Kordia antarctica: one gene and its partner. The protein of the gene in region 2 binds, or shares a complex with, the protein of the main gene of each other region. Links are inferred from orthologs where the notes say so. Each region holds a gene or a part of one and is shown on either strand. Other genes may lie near its edges. The genes, in order: uvrA and mfd.

The links.
Region 1: the proteins of mfd (region 2) and uvrA are in contact, whole or in part, in a crystal structure (PDB 4DFC), measured with the Escherichia coli proteins. The link is inferred for Kordia antarctica from one-to-one orthologs.

The regions. Positions count from the first base shown.
Region 1 is NZ_CP019288.1:299,374-316,058, forward strand. The notes cover bases 3,137-6,544. They hold uvrA (excinuclease ABC subunit UvrA), read right to left. Parts: upstream 6,172-6,544; coding sequence 3,337-6,171; downstream 3,137-3,336. Other genes in these bases: IMCC3317_RS01365 (hypothetical protein), read left to right, coding at 3,137-3,265; IMCC3317_RS01375 (hypothetical protein), read right to left, coding at 6,232-6,544. In the rest of the region: IMCC3317_RS01350 (T9SS type A sorting domain-containing protein), read right to left, coding at 1-29; IMCC3317_RS01355 (LOG family protein), read right to left, coding at 70-759; IMCC3317_RS23635 (LGFP repeat-containing protein), read left to right, coding at 1,107-2,534; more of IMCC3317_RS01365, read left to right, coding at 3,005-3,136; more of IMCC3317_RS01375, read right to left, coding at 6,545-6,609; IMCC3317_RS01380 (zinc-dependent metalloprotease), read right to left, coding at 6,758-9,478; IMCC3317_RS01385 (hypothetical protein), read right to left, coding at 9,600-10,313; IMCC3317_RS01390 (DUF4846 domain-containing protein), read right to left, coding at 10,340-11,074; IMCC3317_RS01395 (hypothetical protein), read left to right, coding at 11,259-11,783; IMCC3317_RS01400 (DUF7619 domain-containing protein), read left to right, coding at 11,963-14,917; IMCC3317_RS01405 (hypothetical protein), read left to right, coding at 15,212-16,685. UniProt on the Escherichia coli protein: The UvrABC repair system catalyzes the recognition and processing of DNA lesions. UvrA is an ATPase and a DNA-binding protein. A damage recognition complex composed of 2 UvrA and 2 UvrB subunits scans DNA for abnormalities.
Region 2 is NZ_CP019288.1:3,805,510-3,822,656, forward strand. What follows is about bases 5,695-9,564. They hold mfd (transcription-repair coupling factor), read right to left. Parts: upstream 9,237-9,564; coding sequence 5,895-9,236; downstream 5,695-5,894. Other genes in these bases: IMCC3317_RS15795 (TlpA family protein disulfide reductase), read right to left, coding at 5,695-5,848; IMCC3317_RS15805 (hypothetical protein), read left to right, coding at 9,383-9,564. Outside these bases: IMCC3317_RS15755 (aspartate kinase), read left to right, coding at 1-190; IMCC3317_RS15760 (hypothetical protein), read right to left, coding at 862-1,071; IMCC3317_RS15765 (hypothetical protein), read right to left, coding at 1,089-1,253; IMCC3317_RS15770 (hypothetical protein), read right to left, coding at 1,318-1,599; IMCC3317_RS15775 (hypothetical protein), read right to left, coding at 1,678-1,887; IMCC3317_RS15780 (hypothetical protein), read right to left, coding at 2,015-2,194; IMCC3317_RS15785 (helix-turn-helix domain-containing protein), read left to right, coding at 2,401-4,092; IMCC3317_RS15790 (hypothetical protein), read left to right, coding at 4,182-4,439; more of IMCC3317_RS15795, read right to left, coding at 4,523-5,694; more of IMCC3317_RS15805, read left to right, coding at 9,565-10,108; IMCC3317_RS15810 (tellurite resistance TerB family protein), read left to right, coding at 10,236-10,667; IMCC3317_RS15815 (ATP-binding response regulator), read right to left, coding at 10,814-12,346; IMCC3317_RS15820 (Rab family GTPase), read right to left, coding at 12,352-12,843; IMCC3317_RS15825 (cell envelope biogenesis protein OmpA), read right to left, coding at 12,830-13,663; IMCC3317_RS15830 (fructose 1,6-bisphosphatase), read right to left, coding at 13,692-14,063; fbp (class 1 fructose-bisphosphatase), read right to left, coding at 14,133-15,137; and 2 more genes. UniProt on the Escherichia coli protein: Couples transcription and DNA repair by recognizing RNA polymerase (RNAP) stalled at DNA lesions. Mediates ATP-dependent release of RNAP and its truncated transcript from the DNA, and recruitment of nucleotide excision repair machinery to the damaged site.

The DNA of each region.
Region 1 (16,685 bases), 3.5 Mb from region 2 along the record:
AAGCAAAGTAGGATTCCTATTTTTTTCATTTTTTTGGGAGCAATTATTCTACATTATAAAAACTTCTTGTTAGAAGTTCGGACTTAAATCTTTTTTGTTGTAAAAAGCATCTAAGATATCTAATACTTCATCTTCATGATCGACAATGTGAATTAGGTCTAAATCATGCGCGCTAACGGTAGCGAACTTTTCTAATAGTATTGCATTTATCCAATCCATTAAACCTGACCAAAATTCGGTTCCAACCAAAATAATAGGAAATTTGTCAATTTTTTTCGTCTGAATCAGTGTAATCGCTTCAAAAAGTTCATCTAAAGTTCCAAATCCACCTGGCATTACTACAAATCCTTGCGAATATTTTACAAACATTACTTTACGTACGAAGAAGTAATCAAAGTTGATACTTTTATCTTGGTCAATATATGGATTATCGTGTTGTTCAAAAGGCAATACAATATTCAATCCAACGGAAGTTCCGCCACCTAAATGCGCACCTTTGTTACCAGCTTCCATAATCCCTGGTCCACCGCCAGTAATGACTCCATACCCGTGATCTACAATTTTATGTGCAATATCTTGTGCAAGTTTATAGTATTTATTGTCTGGCTTTGTACGCGCAGATCCAAAGATGGAAACGCAAGGACCTATTTGGCTCATTTTCTCGAATCCGTTTACGAATTCGCCCATTATCTTAAAAAGCGCCCAAGAATCGTTTGTTTTTATTTCATTCCAACCTTTATTGTTCTTTTCTTTTCTCATGTTCATGTAATTTTTAATCAAAACGTGCTAAGATACTATTTTATATAGATATGATGTGAAACTTTTTGAGGTTATTAACATAAAATTATTTGATGAAGCATTTGCGATTTTTTTCTTTGTAAAAGGGGAAATAGCTTGATTAGATAGGGTTATTTCCTGAGGCAAATATAATGAGTTCAATTTTTTACACGTAATCTTTAACCGTGTTTTACTGTCTGTTAATAGTGAAAAAGACGGTGTTTTTTCTTTCGAATATGTTTGTTCTTTGTTTCAGTCATTTTTAAGAAAAAACTTTAAGAATGACTTCCCGGGAGATTTTAAGTTTATAACCAAAAAAATAAAATATCATGCAAAGTAAAATACAATATGTATCTACAATGAAAATTGTAGATCATGAAAATTTCGGATCAAATGAACGAAGAACCGTTCGAAACTCAGGGCTTTTTTTATTAGACGCTGGAAAAAAGACAAATAACCTGTTCTTTATAGGACGATGTGGAGGAGAAGTTCGTATAGAATTGAAGATTAAGTTTACACAAAATTCAAATGGTTCCGTTTCTGTAAAAGAATATGCAAAACTATTTGAAGGTTCTTCTACAAATACATCTGATTTAGATGGAACTGCTTCTAAAAGTGCTGTTATTGCTGCAAATCAAACAAAAACAGTTTCTTTTAGAGTACGAAATACTGACGAAGGAGACGATTACGCAGACATCACATTGCTTATTACAAATACAGTACTTGCGGATGGAGATTGTACCAACGGAATTAAAGCAAAAGCACAAACACTAGGAACTGGTTTTACAGGCGCAGCAACGTCTAATATTAATGCTCCGACAACAGTAAAAGGAGGAAAGCGAGTGACTTTTCAAAAATGTGATATTTATTGTTCACCAAAAACAGGACCACAAGAAATTCACGGCGCTATTCGTTTGAAATATAATAATGTAGGCGGACCGAATAATGCGTTGGCACTTCCTGTAACTGACGAAACTACAACTCCAGATACTAAAGGTAGATTTAATCATTTTTCAGGTAATGGAAGTATTTATTGGCATCCAACTACGGGACCAAAATTGGTAAGAGGCGCTATTAGACATGAGTGGGCAAAAACTGGTTGGGAACGTGGAATTTACGGGTATCCAACTTCTGATGAAATTAAAATTGACCCAAATAAGAATACGTGGTTTAGTGATTTTCAAAATGGAGTAATTATTTGGAATAATAACGCAGAAGAAAATCCTAATACAGCAAAATTAAGCGGAAGAAAAGTACGTTCATTGTTTGAAACAATTTTTAAAGAGAAAACCAAAGGACAAAAAGATTTGAATGTAGATTCTGTTCGAATTTCTAGTGTAGGGAATACAGGATATGATTTTACACGGAGTAAAAATAGAAAGGTAACCTTTAAAATAAAAGGAGATTATGAGAGTGGAATCTTTTTTATTCCAAATCCTTCGTATACAATTACGTTAAGAATAGCTTTTGAAAGTAATAAAAACCCTGATGGAAAAGTTGCTTGTAAGTTAACGGCTAAGTTAGATCATTGGCATATTCATACTTCAGGAGCTGGAAATAGTAAATTACTAGCGGGATTGAAAAAAGGAATTTTAGAAGGCTTTAAAGACGCTCTTGAATTGGGTGATGTGCCTAAAAATACAGGTTTCTTAAGTTTTAAAGTAATGAAAGATGGAGGAATCAAATTGTACTTTAGAGGAGATATTCTTGGAAAAGTGGTCGCAGGTGTCGCACAAGATAAACTAGATAAATTATAGTTTTTAATATTGCTGAATGTATAATTGAAAAGCTGTCTAGAATTAATTTTAGACAGCTTTTTTAGTTTTTAACTCGAATACAGAGCATTATTGAAATAAAAATATATTTTGATTGAAAATACCTAGCGAAGCTATCGAAGTTTAGATTTTAATTCAACTCTTTCTTCAAGAAATGCGCTGTTTGACATTTTTTGTGTTTAGTAGCATTTTTATTCCTTTCTAAGGGACTTTCACAACTTTCAATCTCATTAGATAAGACCCTATTTTATCTAAAAATACAATCTATCTAACATTAAATATTGTTTTAAAATGGAGAGTTATGCTAGTGCTTGCAAGTTATTTTTCTTTCGAAAAAAATAGGTTAAAAACTTAATAATCAGAAACATGCCGTATGTATAGTACGGTTTTTCCTTACTAAAATGCTAATTAAATCTTGTATCTTATAGAAATTAACTTAAACTTTGGAAATTATGAAAAAAAAGAAATTAACAAAGCTAAAACTTAATAAAAAAAGCATTTCTAATTTAAGTGCATCAAATTTACAAGGAGGAATTTTTACAAATTTTTTACCATGTGTTAGTGTAGACATTGCAATATGCCCAACAAAGGACATTGCAATATGTCCAACAAAAGATGTTTGTGGAACATCTCAACCCGCTAACGTTTGTGTAGGATTTGAATCACAATGTAATTGTCCACAAGATCCTCACCATTCATTAATACATTGTTAAAGATTTGAACCGTTTTACATCTTGAAAAAGCTGTGATTTCATAACTTTTATAGCATGAAATCACAGCTTTTTTATGCCAATTCTTTCCTCAAAAAATGCGCCGTATAGCTTTTTTTATGTTTGGCAACTTCTTCCGGAGTTCCTATTGTGATGACTTCTCCGCCGCCTCTTCCGCCTTCATAGCCGATATCAATAATATGATCGGTCATTTTTATAACGTCCATATTGTGTTCAATGACAACAATGGTATTTCCTTTGTCTACCAATTTATTTAACACGTCCATTAGGACTCTAATATCTTCAAAATGCAATCCTGTAGTTGGTTCGTCTAAGATATAAAATGTATTTCCTGTGTCTCTTTTGGAGAGTTCAGTTGCGAGTTTTATACGTTGTGCTTCGCCACCAGAAAGCGTTGTACTTTGCTGACCGAGTGTGATATAACCTAAACCAACATCTTTAATTGTTTTTAATTTTCTGAATATTTTTGGAATGTGTTCGAAGAAATTTACAGCTTCGTTCATCGTCATGCTTAAAACATCTGCAATTGATTTTCCTTTGTACCTAATTTCCAATGTTTCACGATTGAAACGCTTTCCTGTACATGTTTCACATTCTACATATACATCTGGTAAAAAGTTCATTTCAATCACGCGCAATCCGCCACCTTGACAGGTTTCACAACGTCCGCCTTTTACATTGAAACTGAATCTCCCCGGTTTGTAACCACGAATCATTGCTTCTTGCGTTTTTGCATATAGACTTCTTATTTCGCTAAAAACGCCTGTGTATGTTGCAGGATTTGATCGCGGAGTTCGTCCAATTGGCGATTGATTAATGTCAATTACTTTGTCAATATGCTCCAAACCTTTGATGCTTTTGTACGGCATTGGCTCTTTGACAGCATTGAAAAAGTGTGCGTTCAGAATCGGGTAAAGTGTTTCATTGACTAAAGTCGATTTTCCACTTCCAGAAACACCTGTAACGCCGATCATTTTTCCGAGCGGAAATTCTGCCGAAACATTTTTTAAGTTGTTTCCTGTCGCGCCTTTTAAGACTAATTTTTTACCGTTTCCTTTTCTGCGTTCTTTCGGAATTGCGATTTGCTTGCTTCCATTCAAATATGCAGCCGTTAATGTATCGTGTTTTAATAATTCTTGTGGAGTTCCTTCTGAGATAATTTCGCCGCCATGTCTTCCTGCATGCGGACCAATGTCAATAACGTGATCGGCGCGTTCTATCATGTCTTTATCGTGTTCTACGACGATTACAGAGTTTCCAATATCACGTAAAGATTCAAGCGAATTGATTAGTTTTTCGTTGTCTCTTTGGTGTAATCCAATACTTGGTTCATCTAAAATATATAAAACACCAACTAATTGTGAACCAATTTGGGTGGCAAGTCGAATTCGTTGTGCTTCTCCACCAGATAATGATTTTGAACTTCTGTTTAATGCGAGATAATTCAAACCAACATCTAATAAAAATCTCAATCGAGTAGAAATTTCTTTTACGACTTCTGTTGCTATTTTTCGTTGTTTTTCAGATAGATGTTTGTCTAAATCGTTAAACCAAGTAGATAATTCGACAATGTCCATATCCGCTAATTCTGCAATATTCTTCTTATTGACTTTAAAATATAATGATTCTTTGCGCAGGCGCGAACCTTTACATTCAGGACAATTTACTCTGTCCATATAGTTTTTTGCCCAACGTTTTATCGATGATGATTCGCTGTCTTCGAATTGATGCTTGATGAAACTTACAATTCCTTCAAAATCAATTTTGTAATCGCGCGTTACACCTAACGTTTTGCTAACAATGGAGAATTTTTCGTTTCCGCCATTTAGAATAACGTCCATTGCTTCTTTTGGAATTTCGCTGATTGGATCGTTTAGTTTGAAGTCGAAACGTTCCGCAATGATTTCCAATTGTTTGAAAATCCACGACTTTTTATAATCGCCCAAAGGCGCAATTCCACCAGCTTTGATTGTTGCTTTTGGATCTGGAATTACTTTCGCATCATTTACTTCATATAACGTTCCCAATCCGTTGCAATTTGGACACATTCCTTTCGGAGAATTGAACGAAAACGTATTTGGTTCAGGATTTGGATACGAGATTCCAGAAGAAGGACACATGAGATTTCGACTGAAATAACGTGCTTCTTTTGGCGCATCTTGATCAATGACCATTAATACATCATCTCCGTGATACATTGCCGTTTTTATCGTTTCCGTTAATCGTTTGTCGTTGTCAACTTCATCATTTATGACTAATCTATCAATTACGATTTCGATTTCGTGTGTTTTGTAGCGATCCAATCGCATTCCTTTTTCGATGTCCAAAATAACACCATCAACACGCACTTTTACAAATCCTTGTTTGGCAATATTTTCGAATAATTCGCGGTAATGTCCTTTACGTGAGCGAATTACTGGCGCGAGAATGTTGACGCGTTTTTCGTTGAAATCGGTTAGAATTAAATTTTTGATTTGTTCGTCACTATAACTGACCATTTGTTCGCCAGAATTGTAACTATATGCATCAGAAGCTCTTGCAAAAAGTAAGCGTAGAAAATCATAGATTTCAGTAATTGTTCCAACGGTTGAACGTGGACTTTTACTGGTCGTTTTTTGTTCGATGGCAATTACAGGCGAAAGTCCATCAATTTTATCAACATCAGGTCGTTCTAGTCCGCCTAAAAATTGGCGTGCATACGCAGAAAATGTTTCAATATATCTTCGTTGTCCTTCGGCATAAATGGTATCAAAAGCTAAGGATGATTTTCCACTTCCTGAAAGTCCTGTAATGACTACTAATTTCTCTCTCGGAATTGTAACATCAATGTTCTTTAGGTTGTGAACTCTGGCACCTTGCACTTCTATATTTTCTTCGTATTTCGTCATAGTTTTTTGCAAAACGCAAAGGTACGAATTTTAGAAGCAGTTATAAAGCAAGAATAATTGTTATTCCTTACTTTTCCTAAAAAACGCTTTCCAAATCAAAATTACATAAATAACTATTGGAATAAGCACACAAATTACCACAGAAGAAGTTACATAGTTACTTCCGACAGTATTGAATGTATTCAAAAAATCAACTGATTGTTGAAAGAGCCAATTGCAGAATTTTGTAAAATCTATAATGAATAGGAGTGAAGCGATATTGATTCCTAAGAATATAATGGTACATTTTCTCTGCTTGTAAATTCTATCTAAGAGTAACATCCACGAAAGTGGTATTAGAAAAAACCATATAATGATGTTGATTTCTTTGTACGTGAATCCTGTGTAGTCAGAAATCCAAATTAAGACATTATATGTATACTCAAATAGTGTATTCATAAATACTTCCGTAAATATTGAGGCAGATCTCACTTTTCAGTGAGATTAGTTCAACTTACAATTTAAAAAGGCTTTTCAAAACTGAGTTTCACAAAAAAAACTCCGAAACATAAAGCTTCGGAGTTTTTTATATTATTGAGAAATTTGATTATTGAACAATCAATTTCTTAGTTACTGTTCTATCTTGGTCAGTTACCGTGATTAAATACATACCTGCACTTACATTGTTTAATGAAATATTTTCATTGAATGCAGCTGTTGCGTTGTAGTTTTTAGTGTGAACTAATCTTCCAGCGATATCAAATACATTTACATCAATATCTTCACCAGAAGTTGAGTTAAATGATAATGAGAACTCACCTTTGTTTGGATTAGGATATAATGCGAAGTTTTCTAAAGCAAATTCTTCGTTACTTAACACTACAGTTGTAGTTTCTGTACAAAGTTCCACAGACCATTCGTTTACAACACCTGTATCTCCGTTATAGAAATCAACAAATACTAAGTTCCAAGTTCCAGAAGGGTCGTTTCCATTAAATCCTGTCATAGGACTTGCAGGAGCCGCTAAACCTACTGTTGGGTTTGCACACATAATAGCTGGCTCACCGTCTTTAAAAGTAATATCAATGTTTCCATATTGCGCATCGTTACAAGTTCTGTTCCAAATATTTGAGAAACCTCCACCATTTGGCGTTTGTAATTGCATGATTAAATCTCCGATGTACGAGTGTGTTACATCTACGCTAATTCTAACATCAGTAATTGGAGTTGATTCCGTAACAGTTACGGGAATAAAAACAGGAGAACCTTGTACGTTTGCTCCACCACCATCAGGAATTGGCGTTGCAATTGGTCCAGTTGTATACGTGTTACAAGTTTCTACAACTGTTACTGTTGCTCCAATAGAGAATGATTTTGACATAGCAAAGAACACGTTTCCAACCGCTTCAATTTTAAGTCTACAATAAGGCTCAAAAGTTGAATCTGGGAACGTAACTGCTTGTGTACCATCGTTTGGAGTGTTTGCTTCTAACATTGAAAAGTTTTGCCCACCATCAGTAGATAATAAGATATTTACATTTGAAGTATTAATTCCGTTAGCCGTTGTTCCAGCAACATCCCAAGTAATAGTTGTACTTGCTCCAGTTGCAAAACTTTGGTTTGTCATGTCTGGTGCAGTTACTCTAAAAGGGCCAGTATTTGCCAATGTAAGTACCATGTCATCTCTGTTAGTTTGTCCACCGTTTGGCGAACCATTGTCTCTAACTGTTAATGCAAAGTCCATTGTTCTAGCAACATTAGGAACAACTTCCCAAGCTGGAGTTAAGTTATTGTTTAAGATATCACTCAATTGTGGGAATGTACGATCTCCAGTTGTTTTTGGAGAATATGATCTAAATTGTGGCTCTGTAGTATTTGTAGCGTCAGGTACATTTGTTGAAATACCAACATCCGTTTGTGCCCAAGCATATGATAATGTTGTTCCGTTTACGTCAGTTCCTGTTCCACTAAGTGTGAAAGCAGTTCCGTAAGGAATTGTAAAGTCAGCTCCAGCATTTACAACAGGCGCTACGTTTCCATTTGGCGCATTGCTAGAACAAGTTGGTTCTCCGGGAGGTGTAATACGTGTCCACATTTCGTCAATACTAATTGGATGAAAGTGATCGTCACTGTTACCTTGTACGTTGTCTGAACCACAAATTCCGGCATATGCCATAATTGTTGTTCCACTTCCTGGTTCAACAGCAGTTGTAGAACTTCTGTTTCCACCAGAACAAGAACCTTGTCCACCATTAAAAGTATGGTTCGCTCCAAATTGGTGACCCATTTCGTGCGCTACAAAGTCAATATCAAAAGGATCACCAACTGGATTTGAAGATCCAGTAACTCCTCTTGCTTTTGCATTGCTATAGCAAATTCCTCCACGAGCCGCTAATCCACCTCCACCAGTAGTAAATACGTGACCGATATCGTAGTTTGCAGTTCCAATATTTGCATCAACAATTGTTTGATTCTCATTGATTAACATACTAGCATCACTATCAGTATATCCATCATTTTCTGCTATAAAAATAATACTTGAGTTGTCTACTAAAGTCATCGTTAACGACATATCTCTTTCAAAAACACCATTTACTCTTGTCATAGTTACGTTCATAGCCGATAAAACAGTAGCTCTTTTTACAGCATCAGTTGCCGCAGCTTGTCCGGCAGCGTTGATGTGATAGTTTGCATATTCTTGCGTACAAGCTAATGCTAAACGGAACGTTCTTAACATTCCATCATTTGCATTTTCAGGAGTAAAAGCTGCATCAGCACTTGTTCTGTCTTCTGTTGATTCATCAACAAGACATCCAATTCTTTCTTCTAAATCTGAATATAAATTCTCTTTCGCATACATTACATATGTTTGCAAATCAGTTGTTAACGGATCAATGTAGAATGTTTTTCCAATTGTGTGTACTGTTGCGTGAAAACCAAAAACCGTTGTCGAAAAACGAATAGTAGTTCCTGTATTTTCTCTACTTACACCAACGTATGATTGAATTTCTGGGTGATTTGCAGCAAATGCTGGCTCCATTACAGAAGCATTATACACTTCAAAGTTTTCCATTTTTCCTTCTGCAACTGGGAATTGTACAACGATTTCTGAGCCAATATTTAAATCTCTGTCAGGAGCCGCAGCTAATAGTTGTTTTAAGCTATTTATGTCTAAGTTATAGACATCGTATACAATAGGAGTGGATTTTCTTTCTAATAACTCTTCCTGCTGAAAGCCAGTGTTATCAGTTTTTTCCCAAAAAGATTTTCCTTGCGAAAATGCTAAGATGGGAAGTAATAGTAATATAAAAAAGTAGTTCTTTCTCATAATTTCAAGATTTTTTAGTTTAATATAAAGTGCGATAAAGTTAATTCTTTTTTAATAAATGGCAGGGAAGTTTTAACATTTATGGGGTATTTGTGTTAAAATTTAACAGATTGTCAAGTATTTAATTCCAAGCTTTAACGTTTTTTAAGTCCAAATCTACAATTAATAACGTGTGTAAAGTAGCTAATGGAATGCCACTTTCCATCGTTTCCCAATTGTCCCAAGAAGCATATAAACCGCCAATTGGTATGATGCTCACCCACATTTGATAGCCTTTGGGTTTTTCGTTTTCATCAAAAGTCCATAAGTATGAATCGCCAGGTGTTGTGCCACCAGAATTGTAGGTAATAAGTAATGCTTTTTCGTCGTTTTCTTTGGTCACAATACTTCGTGTTACGCCTTCGTCAAATACTTTGTAAGGTGCAACCAACCAAAAGGAGTCATTGTTAAAGTATGAAAGTGCTTTTTCAATAGCATTTGATTTACTATTACCTTCTACCATTTTTTTGCCAATTGTTACAAGACTTGTAGTTGGTTGTTTTAGATTTAAGTTTACTTTGGTGTTGCTCCAAGAAACGTCCACTTTGTGCTGATCTTTGTCCCAAACATAGTGATGTCCGCCAGGAAATGTCCAACTTAAATAACGTGTATTTTTATATTCTTCATGTTTTAAAGCTACGAGCATTTTTGTAGCTAACGCATCTGCTTCTGCGCCTTCCACACCTTTTGGTAACGATTCATTGTACTTGAAATATACAAAAGTGAATAGTAACAATAGAATGACAATAATTCCTACGGCAAGTTTCCCTAAAATTTTGAATATTTTTTTTATCAATTTGATTTTTTTTTGGTTGATGAAATTTACTCTTTAAATCTTCTTAAATCAGAACTTTCAAATGTCCATTCAGGCGTGTGTAATTCGCCTTTTTCGGCTTTGTACCAAGGACTTAATTGTGAATTTTGTCGATTGACCAAGATCTGCGTTTCCTGCGCTGGCATGTAACTTTGCGCTAGCATGAATATTTTTTCGCCTTGTTCATTTTTTGCAACATCTACAACAATAATAGCATGTCCGAAAGGATTCCCTTTTTGAATAAATACATCGCCTACTTGAATATCTTTAATGTCAACTACTCTTGTTAATTCCAATCGTAAGGAAGCTGTGTTCGCATACGCGAAGATGTAATTCATGTATTTTCGAAATTTTTTATATGAATGATCGCCGTTTGCGTATTTTTTGAAATATCTCGGTTTTCCGTCCGATAGAAAGTTAAAGTGAATGTCGTTTAATCGTTTTTGTTCAAATAGAAATTCGCCACGTAATCGCATGACTGCATCGGCGCATTGTTGCAAATCGCGGGTTCCGATTTCCATATCAACTACAGAAATGTAGACATTGTTGTTAGGTTTTTCGCGCCCGTCAAAATATTTTACAGGGCTGTTGAATGATTTTAAAGGTAAGTTTCGCAAATACGTTCCAAAATGAGTTGCTTCAAGCGGAATCCGAGTGTAGTTTTTTGGTGTGTTGAAACGTGTTTCAATGGTTTTTTCTTCGGGATGTATCAAGCTTTCTTGAACGTTTGTTTCTTCTTGCAATGCAAGTTCGTTTGTTTGAATTGGAGTCCGTTTTTGTTCTTTCGCGCAAGCGAGAAAAATCAAAGAGAAAACGAAAAGAAAAATTGTATTTTTTACAGAATATATAGTCAAAATATGTATTAGATGTTTATTTTTACTTTCAAATATTAAATTTACGAAATTAACTAGCAAATACGAACGAAACATGAATATTTTAGGAATTGGCTCAAGAATTAAACACTCGGAATACGGATTAGGCGTCGTAACTAACGTAACTTCAAAGCATTATTGGGTCACATTTATTGAAAACGGATTGGAAACTATTGACATTGACAGCGATTTTGAAGTGATTGATACTGTTGAAGATGAAGTAGATAGCGTCAGTTTTTTTGAAGTTGAAACCATTTTACGAAATATGCTGAAAAAATGGTCAGATGTGTCTGAAATTGTTCCGATGGCAGATAAATGGAAAGGTGGAAATTTAATTTTAGAACCTGGTGACACGAATTTGAAAGGCAAAGAAATTCCGATTGACGGCTTTTTTCATAAGATTGTCATGGTTAGAGATCGCATTCGCGTGATGGAACAAAAGATAAATTCGAGCAATTTGGACGATCAGGAAAAAATAGATTTGCAACAATATATTACACGAATCTACGGAAGTTTGACTACGTTTAATGTGTTGTTTAAGAATAATTCGCAGCAGTTTGTAGGATCGAGATCGAAGTAGTTTTTTGGTTTATGAGTTTATGAGTTTAAAAGTTTATTTTGACTTCGCTCAATGTGGAAAATGAGTTTTAGAATGTTAACATACTAATCAAAAATCACTTCTTATTTTTGTTTGGTGTTTTTTTGTAACTATAATCTGTCTATATTTACGGAACAATCAACCAAAAACAACATTAAACCATGAAAATAAAATTACCAATTTACATTTTTTTAATTTTTTCTTCCATCAGTTTTGCTAGTGAAAATACTAATTTAAAAGAAAAAGAGACAATTTCAGTTACAGAAAATTCACTAATTTCTGAAGTTATAATTGACGATATGACCGTATGGGAATCTGACGGAACTATCACAGTACCAATACATATAGATGTTCCAGATAGCGCGGATATAGTTTTAAATATTACTACTGCAGATGGTACTGCAATAAGTCCAAACGATTATACAGCTGTAAATACTACTGTAACGATTCCGGCAGGGCAAACATCAACACAAATAATGGTTTATATCGTAGATGATACTATAAGTGGAGAGATAAATGAAAATTTTACGGTAAATGCTACTGTAATTAGCGGTAATACAACCAATAGCAGTGCAAGCGGTACAATTAGTCTGATAGACCAAGACGACTCATCAATAGATGTTGGTGATGTAACCGTTAATGAGGATGCAGGAACAGCTAATGTTCCTGTAAGTATTTATGGAGTAAGTGCTTTTGATACAGTAATAAGTATTACAACGGTTGATAATAGTGCTACTAATCCTGATGATTATATAACTACGACTGTAACGGTAACAATTCCTGCATTACAGAATACTGTATATGTAAATATTCCTATTGTGGATGACAATATAGGAGAACCAACGGAAGACTTCACTGTCTACGGAACAGCAACTAGCGGAAATGTAATTGGTGGAAATGCAAGTGGTACCATAACAATCACTGATAATGATACACCAACACTAAACATAAGTGATGAAATAGTAAATGAAGGTGCAGGAACTGCTATTGTAGAATTCAGTATTACGAATCCAAGTGCTGTTGATACGATAGTTTCCATCAATTTAATAGATGATGGAGCAGCTAGTCCGAATGACTATATAAATACAGTGCCTTTCATTGCAATTCCAGCAGGACAAACTTCAGTAAGTTTAAGTATTCCAATTCTGGATGATTTAGAAGATGAAGCTGATGAAGATTTTACAGTATACGGAATAGTACAAACAGGAAACACATCAAATCCAGCTGCAACCGGAACTGTTACAATTATAGATAATGATGTTTGTACTTCCGACCCAACCACAGATTGTGATGGTGACGGCGTTACAAATGGCGATGAGCAAAATCCTCCAAATGGGGGAATGTCTACCCATCCCGAAGATCCGTGTGATTTTAATTCAAGCGATATTAGTTTAGTACAAACTGGCGATTACCTAACAGAAGATTGCGATGGCGATGGAACGTTAAACAATGTTGATTGTGATCCGTTTAATGTCTCCATAACAATTGGTATGGGAGATAGTTGTGATGATGGCAATGCGTCAACTTTATCAGATTTTATCGATGAAAATTGCAATTGTGTTGGGGCCGCTACAACTGATGTTGATGGTGATGGAATTTCAAATGTACAAGAAGTCCTAGATGATACAGATTATAATGATTCTTGTGATCCTATACAAAATGCTGGATATACAGGATTTGATGCTGATAATGTAATGTGGCAAAATGCAAATTGTGACAATGATGATATTAACAATGCCTTAGAAATTACGCTGGGTTCTGATCCTTATGATACAAATTACAATACGATAGGAGGAAACATAACGTTAGATGTTAACAATGATGGCTGTAACGGGACTGATGATCTAATATTTCCATACACACGAATAAATATAAGTGACGGATCAACTACAGATGCAATTTTTGCAAATAGCTCAGGCGATTATTCATATTATACAACTACAGGAAACTTTACAATAACACCTGAGTTAGAAAACCCGACATTTTTTAATATTACTCCAGTAAATGCCAGCACAAGTTTTTCGAGCATTAATAATAGTGTATTCAATCAAGATTTTTGCATCACTGCAAACGGAATACAAAATGATGTAGAAGTTGTAATTGCGCCAATTGCATTTGCGCGCCCAGGTTTTGATGCTGAATATTTACTTACATACAAAAACAATGGAAATCAAACAGTATCTGGAGTTGTTGATTTTACGTATGATGAAGCTATTCTAGATTTTGTAAGTAGTACGACAATGCCAAGTTCTCAAACAACAGGAAACCTAAACTGGAATTATGTAGATTTAGCACCTTTTGAAAGTAGAAGTATTAATATCATATTAAATGTAAACTCTCCAATGGAAACTCCGCCTGTAAATAACGGAGATCTACTAATATATATGGCAACGATAACTCCTTTGTCAGGCGATGTATTACCTGAAAATAACCAATTCAGTTACACACAAACCGTAGTTGGTTCGTACGATCCGAATGATATAACATGTGTTGAAGGTAGTAATGTAGATCCAGATGAAATAGGAGAATATCTGCATTATATCATCAACTTTGAAAATACAGGAACATTCTCTGCCCAAAATATTGTTGTCGAAATGGACATTGATCCTACGCAATTTGATATAAACACACTTAAATTATTAAGTACTTCACATGAAGCAAGTGTATCTATAAACGATCACATGGTCCGTTTCATTTTTCAAAATATAAACTTAGCAATTGATGGAAAAGGAAACATTCTAATGAAAATGAAATCACAAAATACATTGGTTGAAAATGATGTTGTAAGCAATCAGGCAAGTATATTTTTCGATTATAACTTTCCTATCGTGACAAATAACGCTCAAACCACATTTGCAATACTAAGTACGCAAGAATTTGAAGTTGATAATAGTATTATTTTATATCCAAATCCGACAAAAAATAATATTTACATTACAGCAAATAACAACATCAAAAAGATTGTGTTGTATGATATACAAGGACGTATATTAATGAGTAAAAAACACAATAACAATGCTGTAAGCTTAGATATCTCAAACCAAGCGCAAGGTGTTTATTTTGTCAAAATCAGTACTGAAAAAGGTGTAAATACGGAGAAAATTATAAAAATGTAAAATGTTGCACCAAATACAATAATGAAATGAAAAAAGATTAATAGAAATTATTAGTCTTTTTTCATTTCAAACTGTTTCATGTCAAACTATTCATGAATGATATTTGTAAATAAATGAATATAATTTTGTGTTTGTAAACTCACTTGCTAATACTAGTTTTTTCTTAACTTTAGTAAACACTTATTTTTCATATTCATTTCAACGATTATTTTACTGGTATTCACCTAAAAAACATTCATTATAGTTGAGGTTTTTATATATTGATGAATTAACCATCAAATACCAATTGACTTTATGAGTGTTAATTCCACTGCTCAAAATAAGGAGCAACCCTATTTTCCTAAAAGCTATTTTTTAAACAGTAACAGTTCATTTCTAGACATTAAAAATTTTGCAGATGCACATTTAGAAATTTCTGTACAAGTTTCTAATTATCTAGAACAACGAGATCATTCATATTTAAGAAATACACAAGGTTATAATGAAGCCGAAACAGACAAGAAAATTGAAGAATACAAGGAATCTGTTGTAAGCATTTATCAGAAAGATTTCGAAATATTTCAGAAACTCAATGATTTAGATGATAAAAAATTAGTAAACACTTGGTTAGAGATATCAAAAGATGCGTATTACTATTTATTTAATTGTTTAACTGACAATACGATTGACAAAGCTAAAAAGTTAATAAATAATTATTTTTTTCTAAATAATATTGAATTACCTGTTGCTATAGAGGCAATTATGAAGAAACGTCGCAGTCTATTTTCTAAGTTGTTTGATGTTAGTGGTATCAATTTTGATTTGAGTCCAGGTTGGGAAAGTAGAATGAAAGAAGACGATGGTGTAATTTATTTAAATCATATCAAACGTACCTTTTTAGAGCGCAAAAAATTCTTCTTTTCTATACTAAGAGTCAATTTATTACAGATAGAACACTATCTAAGTATATTAGTAGAAGTAGAAGAGAAAGAAGGTATCTTTGTTCCCAAATTCAAATATTTTAGAAAAGATTTCAATACAGAACTCAACAATTATATAGATGCACTAAACTATTCGCATGATTTTATGTTTTTTGAAATTCCTTCAAAACCAAAAAATGAAATAAAAGAAAATGATTCTTTAAATAATGAAGATGATAAAGAATTTCAAGAACTTATTAATGAGATGGAAAAGCTTCATAGTGACTTTACCACTATGACTGCTGCTACTACGCTAAAAAAAGTTAATGAAATTCACAAAAAGCTTTTTGAAGTAAAAAAAACGGAAGATAAAAGCTTTGTAAAAGACTACTTTAAAAAAGGACAATGGAATACACTAAGTCCATCAAAACAAAAAGAGTTTTTATATGGAAACATCATTTCTTTAGGAAACATTGCTGCAAAAGATATTGGAAGCGGTATAATAGGTGTCTTTAACGCGAAAGATAAAGGGAAAGCTGCTGAAAAATTAGGTGAAAAATTATTACAAGATATGCTACCTGTTGCTTTAAGTGCACTAGGAATGGCTTTTGGAGGTCCATTATTAGGATCGTTTTTACAAGGAATGACAGGTTCCTTATTAGGAGCAATGTTTGGAAAACCACCAAGTCCTTTTGATGCGCTATCAAAACAAATTAAAAATGTAGAAGAAGACATACATATTCTTCAAAATATTGTCGTTACCGGATTTAATAAAGTTTTAGAAGATACAAGCTTAATAATTCGTAAAGAAGGAGAAACACAGCAACTCATCATTGGATTGGAAAGCAAGATGAAAGGTGAATTTGATG
Region 2 (17,147 bases):
AATCACGGTAAAGTTGCCAAAAGATAATGTAAACGTTCCTGGAATTTATTATTTTATTTTTCAACGTTTATCTTGGGAAGGCATTAATATTTATGAAGTAATTTCAACAACAAATGAATTTACTATTTTAGTAAACGATGAACAGGTTGATAAAGCTTTTACCGTAATTAAAAACCTGAAATCACTTTAATATTATATATTGAAAATTCTGCGCGTATTTTTATGTATTAATAAAAACAGGTATTTCTACGCTATTGAACATCGAGATTAATTCGGTTATTTGTTTTGTAGATATAGTGTATTTGAGTATTTTAGATAAAAATTAAAGGTGTTTTAGCCAACTACTTTTAAACTTTTAAAATAAAAAGCACATTTACTACACCAAACGTTACCCCTAACGACTACCTTATTTTTAGGTTCTGAAGAGAACCAATCATTAGATTATATTAAGTTACATTCCGATTTGCCTACGTTTATATAAATAATAGACTTCATGTATGTTGTCCGTTGTTTTATATATGAAACTGAAGTAAAAAACACGATATACTTGTTGTGAAACCTTGTGTTTTGCAATATACAAAAGCTTGCGTGGAAGAATTGATGATTTCTGTTTAGTAGATAGATAAATCTTAGGGTGTTTTTCTTAGGAAAAATTGATTTATTTAGTCTGAAATTTACAACCTCCTAAGCGTAATTTTAGTTTTACGAGAAATCCCGCCCAATTTGGGCGGGATTTTACTATATGTATAGGTTGGTAATTAGCGAAACAATACATTCAACGTTGTTTCTCTTGGTCCATACATAGAGAGAAAGTCTTTACATTATATTTTGAATTAAATATGATGTTTATAACCTATCTTCCTAACAGTGTCCTATAATAGAGCCACAACCTTTATTAAAGTCAGATCCACAGTAACAGTCTGAATGCGGTAATGAAGGTGGGCAATTGTCTGTAATCCCAACAGGATCAGAAATTGTACCACCTCCTGGAGCTCTTCCTCCAAATATGGTATTTAAGTTTGAAACATTATTTTTGTTTAACTGTAAATTGTTTACTTTTCTTTTTTTCATAATATGTAGTTTTAAAATTATTGACAATAGCAATTAGAAGCATTCGCACATCTAGTTGCCCAACTTTGAAAAATGCAAGGAGCACCTGTTCTCTTTCCACCTTTTACTTCAACTGTATTTGTATTGATGATAGAAATGGATTTCTTGTTTAGTTTTAATGATTTAAGATTTCGTTTTTTCATACTATTTGTTTTTAAGATTTAAATTAATTAAGTGTAAAACAAAAGTGAATTTTGTTGTAAAGTATTAACAAACGACTGGAAAAATAGAAGGAGTTCCTGGATCAGAACCTGCGTTACAATCAGCGGGTATTTGACTAGGACAATGAACAGAAGGACTACCACTACCAGTAGTACCGCTAGTGTTGCAAGCAACGTTATTTATTGAACACGTATCTGTAATTGGTGCTTCACAGATTCTTACAGATTCTATTCCACAAGCTCCACTACCTCCGTGAACAGTTGAAGAATTAAAATTTGAGATCGATTTTTTGTTAAGTTTTAAACTTTTTAGCTGTTTTTTTTTCATAATATTTGATTTTAAAATTTAAGATAATTTATTGAGTTACTAATTAAGTATGAATCAAAATCCATACTATTCAAGATGTTAACAATCGTATGTGCAGTCTATAAAAGTGGTGCAAGCATGATTTGGAGCGGTTTTGTCACAATTCAGACAATTTGTTTGTTCTGATGGACTACAATCATCGCACTCCGTTTCATAAAATGATTTATTTGGTCTTCCTCCAACAACTGATTTAAAATTTGCAATTTTACTTTTATTTAGACGTAAGTTTTTTAAATTTTGTTTTTTCATAATTATAATTTTTAAATATTAATGTCTGTAAATAAAGAACTTATACCGTTTTTCTTGGTTTGAATTCGTAAAGAATATAAAGTGAACTAAAATCCACTTTAGAAAGGATCTAGAAATCATTGTACAATTAACAAATTGAATCATAACTGATAGCTGTACAACCTGCAAGACAATGTGTGAGTTGAGATGGACTACATGTACATTCTGTTTGACGAAATGATAATGGAGGTCTGCCTCCTAAAATTTCTTTTAGACTTGAAATTGAATTTTTGTTTAATTTTAAACTTTTTGCCTTTTGCTTTTTCATAATTGATGAGGTTTGATTCATAATTTTTTTCTCGTGAATTATTCACAAAAACAAAACAACAAGTAAATTTGAAGCCAGACAACAGAAGCAAACTACAATTCCTTGAATTACAGCTACAATTCCGTGAATTATCGGAAATCTTGCAGTAAAAACAGACATATTAAACTCCCTTTTCTAGTATATTTGTTAGAAATACAACCTTTTATATGAAGAAGATTTTACTGTATGCATGTTTATTTTTTGTTGGAACTGTTGCTTTTGGGCAAGAAAAAAAGGACTTATTAAAAGAGTTTGAAAATTTAAGAATTAAGTTTCGTGATACAAGTATTAGTTTCGAAAAAGCAAAAATACTTGCAAGTGATTATTTAGATACAGCAAAAAAGAGTGGCGAAAAACGATTTATTGGAAGAGGTTACTTTTTGTTGGCACTAAGGAATACTAATATAAAACAGAAACTTCAGTATTTAGATAGTGCTATTTTTTATACAGAAAATATAAAAGGCGATAATAGATTTCCTATGCATGCATATTTGGCAAAAGGGATAGCTCTAAATTATGAAAAGGATTATCCTGAGGCATTAAATAATTATTTTTTAGCAGAAGCGGCAGCGGCAACAAATGGTAATTTTAAATATCAGTATGATATTAAATATAATATAGCTTATTTAAAAAGAATTTCGGGAAATTATAAAGAAGCAGAAAAACTTTTTAAAGAATATATCGCTTATAAAAAATCTATAGGCTCAAAATATGTTGAAGGAAATTTACAGGCGCTTTTTCAATTATCTTCTACATATTATGAATCAAATCAGTCTAAAAAGGCTACTGAAATTAATGTACAAGGTATTCAAATTGCCTTAAAAAATAATCTTGGAGAATTGTATCATTCTTTTGTTATAAATGAGGGAATAAATTTATTTTATAAAAAAAATTATAAAGCTTCCATTGATAGTATTCAAAAGGGTATTTCCCATCTAGAAGAAAGAAATCAATTAGTTGCAACTTTCTATTTAGGAAAAAACTATCATGCATTAGGTGAACGTGAAAAAGCAATGAACTACTTCAAAAAAGTAGATACATCTTATAACGAAAAAAACGATCTTTTTCCACCATTGCGTGAAGCATATGTCTATCTAATTAAAAATGCACAAGCAAAAAAAAATGAAAGAATAGAATTGTATTACACGAAACAATTATTAAAAATAGACAGTACCATTCATGCTGACTATAAATATTTATCCAAAAATATTTCGAAAAACTATGATATTCCTGCGTATGTAGCTAATAAAGAGCGTTTGATTAAAAAACTACAAGGTCAAAATAAACGTATTACTATTGAAAGAGATTGGATTGCCATTATAGGTGGTTTTATTGGTTTGTTAGTGATAAGCTTACTTATATACTATTATCGATTAAAAAAGGAATATGAAAAACGCTATAATGAGATTGTTGAACAATCCAATTCCATGATAGAAGAAGAAATCATTGTGAAAAATGCCAAACCACAAGCAGTATCTTTAGGAATAGATCAACATATTATAGAAGAAGTTTTACAAACCTTAGAAACATTTGAACTAGGAGAAGCTTATCTTAAAAATCAAATCTCTTTAAAAGATGTCGCTAAAATCGTGAATACAAACTCCAAGTATTTATCTAAAATTGTAAACTCGTACAAAGGCAAAAACTTTACAACGTATGTTAACGATTTGCGAATTGACTATTTAGTAAGTCACGTACAGCATGATACCAAATATCAAAAATATACTATTCGTGCCATTGCTGAAGAAATAGGGTTTTCAAATCCAGAAGGGTTTTCAAGAGCCTTTCAAAAGAAAACAGGCTTAAAACCTTCTTATTTTATAAAAAAAGTTAGAGAAAGTACTCAAAAAAAACGATAATTCACGGAATTATCGTTTTTGGAAGCCCAAATTTCCTTTCATACTAATAATGAATACTTAGATTTGAACACATTCAAAAATTTATAAAAATGAGAGAAAACAAAAAAGTATTAAAATTCAGAAAATTTAAAATTGCAAATTTAAATAGAAAACAAATCATTGGTGGGACTGAAGACCCAGCAAATGATACTACTACTGGAACTCATGTAAACGAAACAGAACATCCTACTTGTCAAACTAAGGCAAATGGAATGTGTACAGAAGGAGCTACCGTAACAGAACTTAAGAATGGATGTACAGAAGGAGATGGAAATCAAGGCTTAAACTCAGGCCCTAATTGTCCATAGAGACTCAGCAACTTAAGAAATAAACCTAAAAAACAGAAAAGCAACTATACTTTTCTGTTTTTTTTATAATTGAATTTCAATAATTATTCCTTCTTAAAAAACGCTTCCAATTCTTCTACACCATATGGTTTTCCAATAATGCGTTTATCTTTATCTAATATAAAAAATGTTGGCGTAGAACTTACATCATATTGGTTTCCAATTTCATTTTCCCACTTATCCAAACCTAAAACGTGAATGAAATTTGGGTAAAACGAACTTTCATTTGCCCAACTTGTGCGTTCATCTTCCAAACCAATTGCGATCACTTTAAAAGTACCTTTTTCTTTGCTTTCAACAAACGTTTTCAACAATGGCAATTCTTTCAGACAATGCGAACAAGTACTACTCCAAAACACGATAATATAGTTTTCAGCACTTTTTAATTCACTTAATTTATGTGCTTTATTATCTTTTACCCACGTAAAATCTGGAGCAACTTGCCCAAATGACAAACGTTTATAGGTTTTTAACTTATCAATTAATACTTGATCGTTCAATTGTTTTGCCAACGAAATCAAATAGGTGTCGGCAATATGATTTGCAATATCTTGATTCTCCACAACAACCATTTGTTCCCACAAAACGTTGAACAATGTTTTTTGATAATCAATAGCAACAGGTTTTATTTTTTCATCAATGGTGGCAATGTTCTTCTTATATTCTTCTATTAATTCTTCTCCTGTAAACTCTTTCATTGGCAATGCCGTAAACACATAATTTGACATTTTATCTGCAATGAAATCTGAATTTTGCAACACAGGATTCGAAAAATCTACATGATCAAAATAATGCTTCTTAATATTATCAACCATTATTTCTGGTTTTTCATAAGAAGTAGGAATGTACGAACGACTCGCTTTGATAAAATTATACACAATAGTTCCTGCTGCTTCTTTTTCAAAAACCTCTTGCGTATCATTCAGGATTTTAAAAATAGTCATATAATCAGATGTGTGAGATTGTGTAGTTTGGTAAAAATCATTGATTTGTTTCTTCGCCATATTCACACTAGAAAAATAAGAAGTATATAGTTGATTTTCTTTTGAAAGCGTAAATTCAGAATCATTTTCATCAAACATAAACGTAATATCTTCTTCGCCACTATAAATAAAATCGAAATTCTCAGACTCTTGTGGCATTCCATACACCAAACGATACATACCTTTTTCAGCGTCAGCTTTAAACGTATAATTTAATTTCCCATCGACAATTTTTCCGTTATCAATGTATGCCTGATGCGTTGTTTTTAATTTATATAAGATAAACCATTCGTACTCTTCTGCTGGAGAAAATGTACCCAACATAGTTTTCTGCGCTTGCATGCACAATGGAATCATGCAAAGAATAAAAAGTATTTTTTTAATCATGAGTTTCAGTTTTTTAAATCTATTTCAATAATTAAGCCAAAGCAATTTATGTAATTTTTTCGAGAACGTTTAGTGCTTTTTTAGCAGACGTAATTCGTTCAAAAGTAAGCAATAAGCGTAAACCTTTGCGAGTTTGTTTTTCTTTCATCTTACAAATAGATGGATTTTGCTGTACAAACTGCAATACCTTTGTAAAATTAGGACTTTGGTAGAAACCTGACTGTTGATCTGAAATAAAATAGCCAATCAACTTGCCTTTTTTCATAATAATTTTCTCCAAGCCAAACTTCGTTGCAATCCATTTAATGCGAACCGAATCCAACAATGCCGCGGCACGTTCTGGCAACGGACCAAACCTGTCAACGAGTTCATTTTCAAATTTCTGTAATTCATCTTCGGAAGTAAGTGTACTCAATTTACTGTACAATGCCAAACGTTCAGAAACCACATTTACATACGCATCAGGAAATAACAACTCAAAATCGGTATCAATTTGTGTTTCTTTCAAATACACTTTCTCTTTCGGACTTTCTTGATCTTCATACAAGTCTTTAAACTCGTTTTCTTTGAGTTCTTCAATAGTTTCGTTCAATATTTTTTGATATGTTTCAAATCCAATTTCATTAATAAATCCACTTTGCTCGCCACCTAACAAATCTCCTGCACCACGAATTTCTAAATCTTTCATGGCAATATTAAGTCCGCTTCCTAAGGCAGAAAATTGTTCCAACGCAGTCAATCGTTTGCGCGCATCTTGTGTCATTACAGAATCTGGCGGCGTAATAAAATAACAAAAAGCTTTCTTATTGCTTCGTCCAACGCGACCTCGCATCTGATGTAAATCGCTCAATCCAAAGTTGTTAGCGTTATTAATAAAAATTGTATTTGCATTTGGCACATCCAAACCACTTTCAACAATTGTGGTAGAAACCAATACGTCAAACTCACCATTCATAAAAGCAAGCATAAGTTTTTCGAGTTTCTTTCCGTCCATTTGTCCGTGACCAATTCCAATTTTAGCATCTGGCACCAAACGCTGAATCATGCCTGCAACTTCTTTAATATTTTGAATCCGATTGTGAATAAAAAACACTTGTCCGCCACGTTGAATTTCATAACTCACAGCATCACGAATCGTTTCTTCTGAAAAGCGAATAATGTGTGTTTCTATTGGATAACGGTTTGGCGGCGGCGTTGTAATTACGGATAAATCTCGCGCAGCCATCAAACTAAATTGTAGTGTTCTCGGAATTGGAGTTGCAGTCAATGTCAACGTATCTACATTCTCTTTAATGGTTTTTAATTTATCTTTTACAGCAACACCAAATTTTTGTTCTTCATCTACAATTAACAAACCAAGATCCTTAAATACCACGGCTTTACTTACCAATTGATGCGTTCCAATTACAATATCAACATTTCCGTTTTTGAGTCCTTCCAATGCTATTTTTCGTTGTTTGGTAGATCGGAAACGATTCAAATAATCAACTGTAACAGGCATATCTACCAAACGCTCGGTAAATGTTTTAAAATGCTGAAACGCCAAAATAGTTGTCGGAACTAAAATTGCAACTTGTTTTCCGTTGTCAACTGCTTTAAATGCTGCTCTGATGGCAACTTCCGTTTTACCGAAACCAACATCGCCACAAACCAATCTGTCCATTGGACGTTCACTTTCCATATCGGCTTTTACATCTTGTGTCGCAGTAGATTGATCGGGCGTATCTTCATAAATAAACGAAGCTTCTAATTCGTGTTGCAAATAGGTATCTGGATCATATTGAAATCCTTTTTGCGTACGTCGTTTTGCATATAATTCAATCAAATTATAGGCAATATGTTTTACGCGTGCTTTGGTTTTTTGCTTGAGTTTTTTCCAAGCGCCAGAACCTAATTTATATATTTTTGGAGGTTTTCCGTCTTTTCCGTTGAACTTAGAAATTTTATGCAACGAGTGAATGCTCAAGTATAAAATATCGCGTTCGCCGTAGATTAATTTGATGGCTTCTTGTTTCTTTCCTTCAACTTCAATCTTTTTTAAACCGCCAAATTTTCCTATTCCATGATCAATATGTGTGACATAATCGCCAACTTCCAAATTGGTCAATTCTTTTAGCGTAATTGCTTGTTTTTTTGCGTATCCATTTTTCAAATGAAATTTGTGGTAGCGCTCAAAAACTTGATGATCTGTATAACAAATTAGTTTCTGATTGTGATCTGCAAAACCTTGATAAAGTGGAAGTACAATGGTTTCATAATGTACTTTTTGTTCTACATCGTCAAAAATATCGTGAAAACGTTTCGCTTGTTGTTCGCTTACGCATGTAATATAATTGGTATATCCTTTTTCGTGATTTTTGTCTAAATCTTCAATCAATAAATCAAATTGACGATTGAATGAAGGTTGCGGCGTTGTATTAAATTCGATAAAAGTATCCGCTTTCAACAATGGATTCGCTGTCAATTCTACAATAGTATATTCTAAAAATTGATTTTGTAAAAGTTCTTTTGTGCAGAATAATTCTTCAGGCGTATTGTGTTTAATTTCTCCAGATAATTCAGAAAAAACACTTTTCGCTTTGGTAAATAATGTGTCAATTCGTCCAAAAAGTAATTCTGTATTTTTTGCAAACACAACCGTTTTTCCTGGAATATATTTTAAAAAGCTTTCGCGAGATTCTTGCAGTGCTTTATTTTCTACATTCGGAATAATACTAATTTTGGTTACTTTTTCCGTAGAAAGTTGCGTTTCCACATCAAACGTCCGCATGCTGTCAACTTCATCGCCAAAAAACTCAATTCTGTACGGTTCATCGTTTGAGAACGAATATACATCTACAATTCCACCACGAACGGAAAATTCACCAGGTTCTGTGACAAAATCTACGCGATGAAAATTATATGCAAATAAGGTTTCATTTATAAAATCGATAGACAATTTATCGTTTAATGAAACTTTGAGTGTATTCTTTTCTAATTCTTTTCGCGTGACAACTTTTTCAAATAATGCTGCTGGATATGTTACAATTAATGATGGTTTTTTGCGCGAATTAATTCGGTTCAAAACTTCGGCACGCAACAACACATTTGCATTGTCGGTTTTCTCTATTTCATATGGTCTGCGGTAACTTCCAGGATAAAAAAGTACATCTTTATCATTCAGCAAATGCTCCAAATCATTCAAGTAATAGGCAGCTTCTTCTTTATCGTTTAAGATAAAAATAAACGGCTTGTCACTTTCCTTAAAAGCTTCGGAAATTGCGAACGACAAACTGGAACCTGTAAGTCCTTTAAGGTGTATTTTTTCTTGATTTTTGGCAATAGCTTGCCCTAATTTCCTTAGTTCAGGAGATTGTTTGAAATGTTGCGAGATTTTAGCGATACTCACGAATGTGAAATTTTTATGCAAATATACTATGCAGGTGTTGTAATTTATAACGAATTAAAGTAAAAATTTATCATTTCTGAGCAATTTTGAAAAGAAATGATGTGAAATGCTTTATTTTAGAAGCGATAAAAAATGGTTTCTATACTTTGAAAAAGACATATAAGTTACATTACAAACTTCTAAAAAAAGTATTAAAAGAAAACCTATTTATATTTTTAGGTTTCATTTTTCTTGGTTTTATTTTTGGCTTATTTTCCGAAACTAAGGATGCGGAATATCGTACTATAATGCTACTTACTTTCGTTGGAGTAATGCTGCTTCTTAATCTTCAAACTATTATTCTTTTGATTGATTATTACGTTCGAAACAAAGAAACAATCGTTGAAATTGATACCGCATCTAAATATATAACGATCAGTAAAAAAGGACATTTTAAAAAATATGAATTTTCAGAGATTGAAACATCTACGTATCATCTTGGAATTTATTATAAACAAGCAATTGATAATTGGGTAAGAGAATATGCGATTCACTCTGATTTTGGCTATTGGGATTTAAAATTTAAGAATGGCGATCGGTATTATATTTCAAATTTAATTGTTGACTTTTTACATGAATATGCTTTTATAAAAAAAACCAAGTACCGATTTAGATTCTTTCCTTATATAAATACGTCTAATTCAAAAAAAGCTGTCAAATTAAAACGTGCGAAAGAAAAAACGAATATTGAGAAGTTTGTTGAGAAGTTTCAATCCAAAAATGAAAAGCAGTTGCGAGAAATTTTAGACAATAAAACCAAGTATCAAAAAGATGCTGTGAAAGCGGCTGAGATTGTGTTGAAGAGGAAAAATATTGATAACAATCAATACTAACTTATGCTGGTTACACTAAATAAACTTTCAATAGTTAAAAAATCCAACTTTCATGCTAAAAATAAAAATCGAACAGACAAAAAATAGCCAAGAGATTATTTATATTTGCAGTACTAAAAAATAAGAAATGTCTATATCAGATTTATATTCAAGTGGATTTCGTGAGCGGAATCAAGATCATTTTGCAGCCATTGTTCGTGTTGCAATGAGTGACGGCGTTGTTTCAAATGAGGAAAAAGCGTTTTTAGATAGAATGGCTAGAAATTTAGATATCTCTGAAAGCGATTACAAAGAGATTTTAAAAGATTACAGATCGCATCCTGTAAATCCGCCAACAATGTATAACGAACGTTTGGAACGTTTGTACGATTTGGCGCGTATGGTATATGTAGATCATCACTTAGGACCAAAGCAAACTGCTATTTTAGAACGTTTGGCAATTGGATTAGGATTTTCTCCAGAAAATGTTCCGTATGTAGTGCACAAAGCATTATTATTGGTAAGTAAAGGAGTTGATTCGGATGATTTTAAAGATGAAATTAAAAATATGAATCGCTAATTTTAGAAACGATTTTAATATAAAAAACCGAGCAATTTGCTCGGTTTTTTATGCTTATAATTGAAATTAAAATATCTATTTTCTAATAATTTTAAAAGTGAAATCCGTCAGATTGAGTGAAATTCTGAAAGAATTTTTTATCGAAATCACTTCAAATACTTATAAATTTTCTTTAATAAGGTTGTTTCATCAAATGGTTTTTCAATGATGTCATTTATTCCCATTTTTTTATAACGCTTTTTGTCTTCTTGATATAAATTTGCGGTTAACGCCAAGATTGGAATGGTTTTGCAATTGTCTACAGGAAGTGTACGAATCATCTTTGTCAATTCGTCTCCATTGGTTCCAGGCATGCGAATGTCCATTAAAATTAAATCGTATTCGTTGTGAATAACGCTTTCAATCACATCTTCGCCATTGCTAATAATGTCTAAGAAAAAGAGACCTTCTTGTGCTAAAATTTTCAACACAGCCATTTGTGTCAATTCTGAATCTTCGGCAAGCAAGACGCTGTATTTTTTCTTGGATAAATTATTTTTGTGTTCTAAATCCGATTTATTTTCTAAAGAAATGTTTTCTTGATTGGTCGGATATTTAAAGTTGATATTTATTTTAAAAGTAGCACCTACATTTTTTTTACTTTCTACCGTTATTTTTCCGTCCATCAATTCTACCAATCCTTTTACAATAGTCAAGCCAAGTCCAGTGCCTGCGTATTTTCGAGAATTGTTCAACTGCGTAAAACTATTGAATATGAGATCCAATTTTTCTGCAGAAATCCCAATTCCGGTATCTTTAACACTAATATTTAGGTTTACTTTTCGCGCTCTTCGCTGATTTTCTATAATGGAAAATGTAACCTGTCCCGTGGTTGTGAATTTAAGTGCATTTTCAAGTAAGTTTTCAAAAACCTGCTGGATGCGTGTTTTGTCGCCTTCTAAATATTTTGGAATCTTCTTATCGAAATTTACTTCAAACGCTATATTTTGCTGCTTTGCTTTAACACTATAAGTAAACTCCAACATTTCAATTAATTCATGAAAATTGAATACTTCTTCTTCAAAAGAAAGTTTTCCAACTTCCATTTTTGACATTTCTAAAATGTCTCCAATCATATTTTTTAAATGATCAGCCGAAGATTTTATAACTTCTACGTAATCTTCTTGTTCCGCAGTCATGTTCGTTTTTTGTAAAACAGAACAAAATGCAGTAACACCAGTTAACGGATTGCGTAATTCATGACTAAAATTGGCGATAAATGTATTTTTAAAATCTTCTTTTTCTTGAAGATATTTATTTTGAAGTTCTAAAACTTGCGAATTAATCACAGATTCGTTTCTACTTTGCGCTACTTCTTGATAATAGTTGTAATGATCTGAAAAATCATGAATAATAACCAATGTAGGCTGTTTGTTAGCAAATGTTTTAAACTCGATGTCGCAAATAAGGTCTTTTTTATGTTCATTTTCTAAATGAACACACGTAAATTTGATGTCGTTCTTTTCTTGCACATCAAAATACGAAGAAAGACCTTCAAAAAATGGACTTATGGAAGAAAGATGTTCTCCTTTTTTTAACGAAAATAAAACATCATCACTTTCTAATACGTTCCCTTTAGAATCAATAGTTATAAATTGTGTTCTCGGATGGAAATATGCTCCTCTGTATGTTTCTAGCATAGTAATTATTTCGCAAGTTCTTTAGCCAATGTAGTAAATAAAGTGTCTACTTTATCACCTGTTTTTGCGCTCGTAAAAAAGTCAGGAGTTGCTCCAAAAACGGCTGCATTTTCTTTCAAATAGCTTTTGGTTACTAAATCTGCTTTGTTTCCAACGACTTTTAAAGGCGTGTTGGCGTATTGATTTGTTAGGTAGGCAATATCGTCTTTTAAATTTTCATAAGTTGCAGGTCGCGTGATGTCAAACACATAAATAAAACCGTGCGTTCCTAGTAAATAAGACGCTCTTGTTTTTTTAATATCATCATATCCTTCCAAATCCCAAATAATTAGAGATATGTTTTCGTCAGGAGCAATTTCAACTTCTTTTTTTAAAATGTGAACACCAATGGTTACTTTGTAGTCTGAGGTAAACGAATTTTCAACAAACTGTCGAATCAACGAAGACTTTCCGACACCAAAATGCCCAAGTAGAATTATTTTTTTAGAGATTTTCATTCGTGCAAAAGTAAAATTCTAATTCGTTAGTAATTTCTTTTTCTTTAATTTCACTTAAATCATCAAAAAGATTTAAAAAATTATCAGTAAAATTAAAGATAATATCTTGAATTTTATTTTTAAAGATAAGATTATATTCTCCAGAAATGGCAACTGCAACATAAAAAGATACAAAACTCTGAATATGAATATGATATAACTCGTATTCAATCAACTCTAAATTTTGACTTTTCTCATTAAAAGCATCTTCCACAAAACTTTTAATAGCAGTCAACATTCCCGAAATCATATCTTTATCAATCGTTTCTGTTTTAGTATATTGCCCAATAAGTAATCCTGAATTTTTCTCAATAATCAACACTTGTTCAACTTGCGAAATAGACGATAATTGACTCAATAATAATTCTTCTTCTTTCACGCCACCAAACCACGATCTGAATTTTCGTTTCCAACTATTTGCCGAAAAACTGTCTTCCAATTGCTTATTAATGCGTTCCGTAAGTAAGCTAATTTCTTGTGAAATATACTTCTTAATCATTTTCCCCATAATTGGGTACAATGCTTCTACAACTTGATCTTGTGAATTTCTAATTTGCTCCGCAAGTGTTTTGGTAATTGTGGGTCCAAGTGTTTTTGGAATTTGCTTGGTAAACTCTTCTAGCTTCTTATCAATAATAGGATTTATCTTGCTAGAAAGCTTCTGTTGCTCGTTAATAAGTTCTTCGAGCTGTTTAATTTTAGAGTGTATTGATTCCGTATACACACGATCATCTGTGAGTAACAAATCTTTTAAAATCGATAATTTATCGTCTTCCGTCATAAATACACACTAAGATTTACGTTGGATTTTATTCTTTTCCTATTTTCTCGCCAAGGCTTACCAATAATTGTCCTAAGTGTCTTCTGTCTACTTTTTTCTCGTCCATATCGTCCAATTTATTTTCAATATTGGATTCCAATTCCGTGATGCGAATATTAAGATCAGTACTTAAATTGTCTATATTTTGAATCAATTCTGAACGAACTTCCTCAATCAATGTTTCTAAAGCCTTCTTTTTGGCAAGAATATCATTTTTGATACTGTCAAACTCAGAATCATATTGTAGAATATTTTCTCCAAAAATTAAATTCTTGATTGCTTCAATCTTAGCAGAAGATGGATCTGCAGATTGAGAATTTGTTTGATCTGCATCTGCAGTATTTTTACCTTTTGTAGCCATTTAGAAGTGTTTTATAGTAATTGCGGTTTCACACAAAAATAGTAATTTTTGGGAAAGTTAATCCTTTTCCTATGAATTCTTCATAAATTCCTTGGCTTTTTCTACCATTTTACGGCTTCCGCAGAAAATAGGAACGCGTTGGTGTAACTCCGTTGGTTTAATGTCCATAATGCGTTGAAATCCGTCTGAGGCTAGTCCGTTGGCTTGTTCTGCCAAATATGCCATTGGATTACATTCGTATAATAAACGCAATTTTCCAGTTGGTGCTTTAGACGTTTGCGGATAAATATAAATACCACCTTTAATTAAGTTTCGGTGAAAATCTGACACTAATGAGCCAATATAACGAGAAGTATAGGGTCTGTCATCTTCTTCTTGTTGACAATATTTAATATAATTTTTTACACCTTTCGGGAAATGTGCATAATTCCCTTCATTAATAGAATAAATATTTCCAGTCTCAGAAAATTCCATATTTGGATGCGATAAATAAAACGTTCCAATTGCAGGATTCAACGTAAATCCATTTACACCATGTCCTGTAGAATATACTAACATTGTAGAAGTTCCATAAACTACATAACCAGCGGCAACTTGTTCATTTCCTTTTTGCAGAAAATCGTCAATAGTTACAGGCGTTCCAACAGGCGTAATTCTTCTATAAATAGAAAAAATAGTTCCAACAGAAACATTCACATCAATATTAGAAGAACCATCTAGCGGATCAATTAAAACGATATATTTATTTTGATTTTTCTCGTCCAAACTATTAATTGCGATAAAATCATCATTTTCTTCAGAAGCAATTCCGCAGACAATATTTCTATTGGTCAGTGTTTGAATAAACTTTTCATTTGCATATACATCTAGCTTTTGCTGATCTTCTCCTTGAATATTAGTTTCGCCAAATGCGCCAATAATATCCACTAAACCTGCTTTGTTTACTTCGTGATTTACAACTTTTGCTGCCAATCGGATAGAATTGATCAATCTAGAAAGTTCTCCAGAAGAATATTGGAATTCCGCTTGATTTTCAATAATAAACTCTCCTAATGTTTGATTTTTTTTAGCCATTTTGTCTACTTTGTTTCTCAGATCACAAATATCGATAATTTTGTACAACTATAACGTTTTCGTAAAAATTATAATTTTACACTTGTTATATTTGTATGAACATTTTCAAAAAAACTATGAACTATACAATCCGAAAAGCAACCGAAACCGATGTTCATGATATCTTTAGATTGATTGAAGAATTGGCTATTTTTGAGAAAGAACCAGAAGCCGTGATAACAACTCCAGAAAGTTTACGTAAAGATGGTTTTGGAACTGCGCCAAAGTTTCAGTGTTTTATTGCAGAAACCTCAGAAGAAGTTATCGGAATTGCACTTGTATACATGCGCTATTCTACTTGGAAAGGCGAAGTATTACACTTAGAAGATTTAATTGTAAGCGAAACAGCACGCGGAAATGGTGTTGGAGGTTTATTGCTAACTGAAGTTGTAAAATACGGAAACAAATTGGGCGTAAAACGAATTAGTTGGGAAGTATTAGATTGGAACACGCCAGCAATCGATTTTTACGAACACATTGGCGCAAACGTAATGCGTGATTGGCATGTGGTACAATTAGACGAGGAAGGAATTCAGAATTATTTGTCTAAAAGAGAGTGAAAAGTTAAGAGTGAAAAGTGAAAAGTTGGAAGGGGATTTTAAATTATAAATGTTGAATTTTAAATGTAAAAATGCTTGTTTTGAATAAAGAATAAAGAATAAAGAACAAAGAACAAAGAACAAAGAACAAAGAACAACGAACAACGAACAGTGAAAAGCTGAAAGTGAAAAGTTGAAAGTGAAAAATTGAAATTGGAGTTTGTAAAGAAACATAAACGTCACTTCGAGTATTATTGAGGTTAAAATATATTTTGATAGAAAATACCAAGCGTAGCTATCTGGAAGAATTTAGTATCGAGAAGTGCTAGGAAAATAAATACATACTAAATGTTTCGAAGTAGATCTCGATACATCCTGAAACAAGTTCAGGACACTCGATCTGACGTTTTGAAACTAATATAAAAAAGCAGCAGAAACAAAAAGATGAAAATATTCAAATTTGGTGGCGCATCTGTAAAAGATGCAAATGGCGTTAAAAATATTGTCAAAGTATTGCAAAAAGTTGGGTATGAAAATACACTCATTGTAGTTTCTGCGATGGGAAAAACAACAAACTTAATTGAGTTTGTCATTAAAAATTACTTCGATTCAAGTAAAGAATTGCAAGCTTCTGTTCAAGAAATTGTTAAATGTCACAATGAAATATTGTTGGAATTATTTCCAAATGAGCAACATCAAATTTACAAAGACATTAAAAAACTTTTTGAAGAAATGAAAGGTTTTTTGCATAGAAACAAATCGCCTGATTATGATTTTGTGTACGATCAATTAGTATCTTTTGGTGAATTGGTTTCTACGAAAATTATTAGTGCATATCTAAATAGTATTTCACTTGAAAATACGTGGTTAGATGTTCGTGAACTTATCAAAACAGATACAAATTATCGGGATGCAACCGTAAATTGGGAAGCGACGCAGGAAAACATCAAACAAAAAGTAAATAGAAATAAACTCAACATTACACAAGGTTTCATTGGAAGTGATCCAAATAATTTTACCACAACATTAGGAAGAGAAGGTTCTGATTACTCAGCAGCTATTTTTGCGTATTGTTTAAATGCCGAAAGCGTGACTATTTGGAAAGATGTTCCAGGTGTTTTAAATGCCGATCCACGCTATTTTGAAAATGCACAATTACTACACAATATTTCATACAGAGAAGCGATTGAGTTGGCATTTTATGGTGCTTCAGTCATTCATCCAAAAACATTACAACCATTACAACGCAAGGAAATTCCGTTATATGTAAAATCGTTTCTAAACCCAAAAAATGACGGAACTACGGTTGCAAAAGGTTCGGGAATTAATCCAAATATTCCGTGTTTTATCGTTAAAAAGAAACAAGTATTAATATCTCTTTCTTCTTTAGATTTTTCATTCATCGTTGAAGAAAATATCAGCGAAATATTCA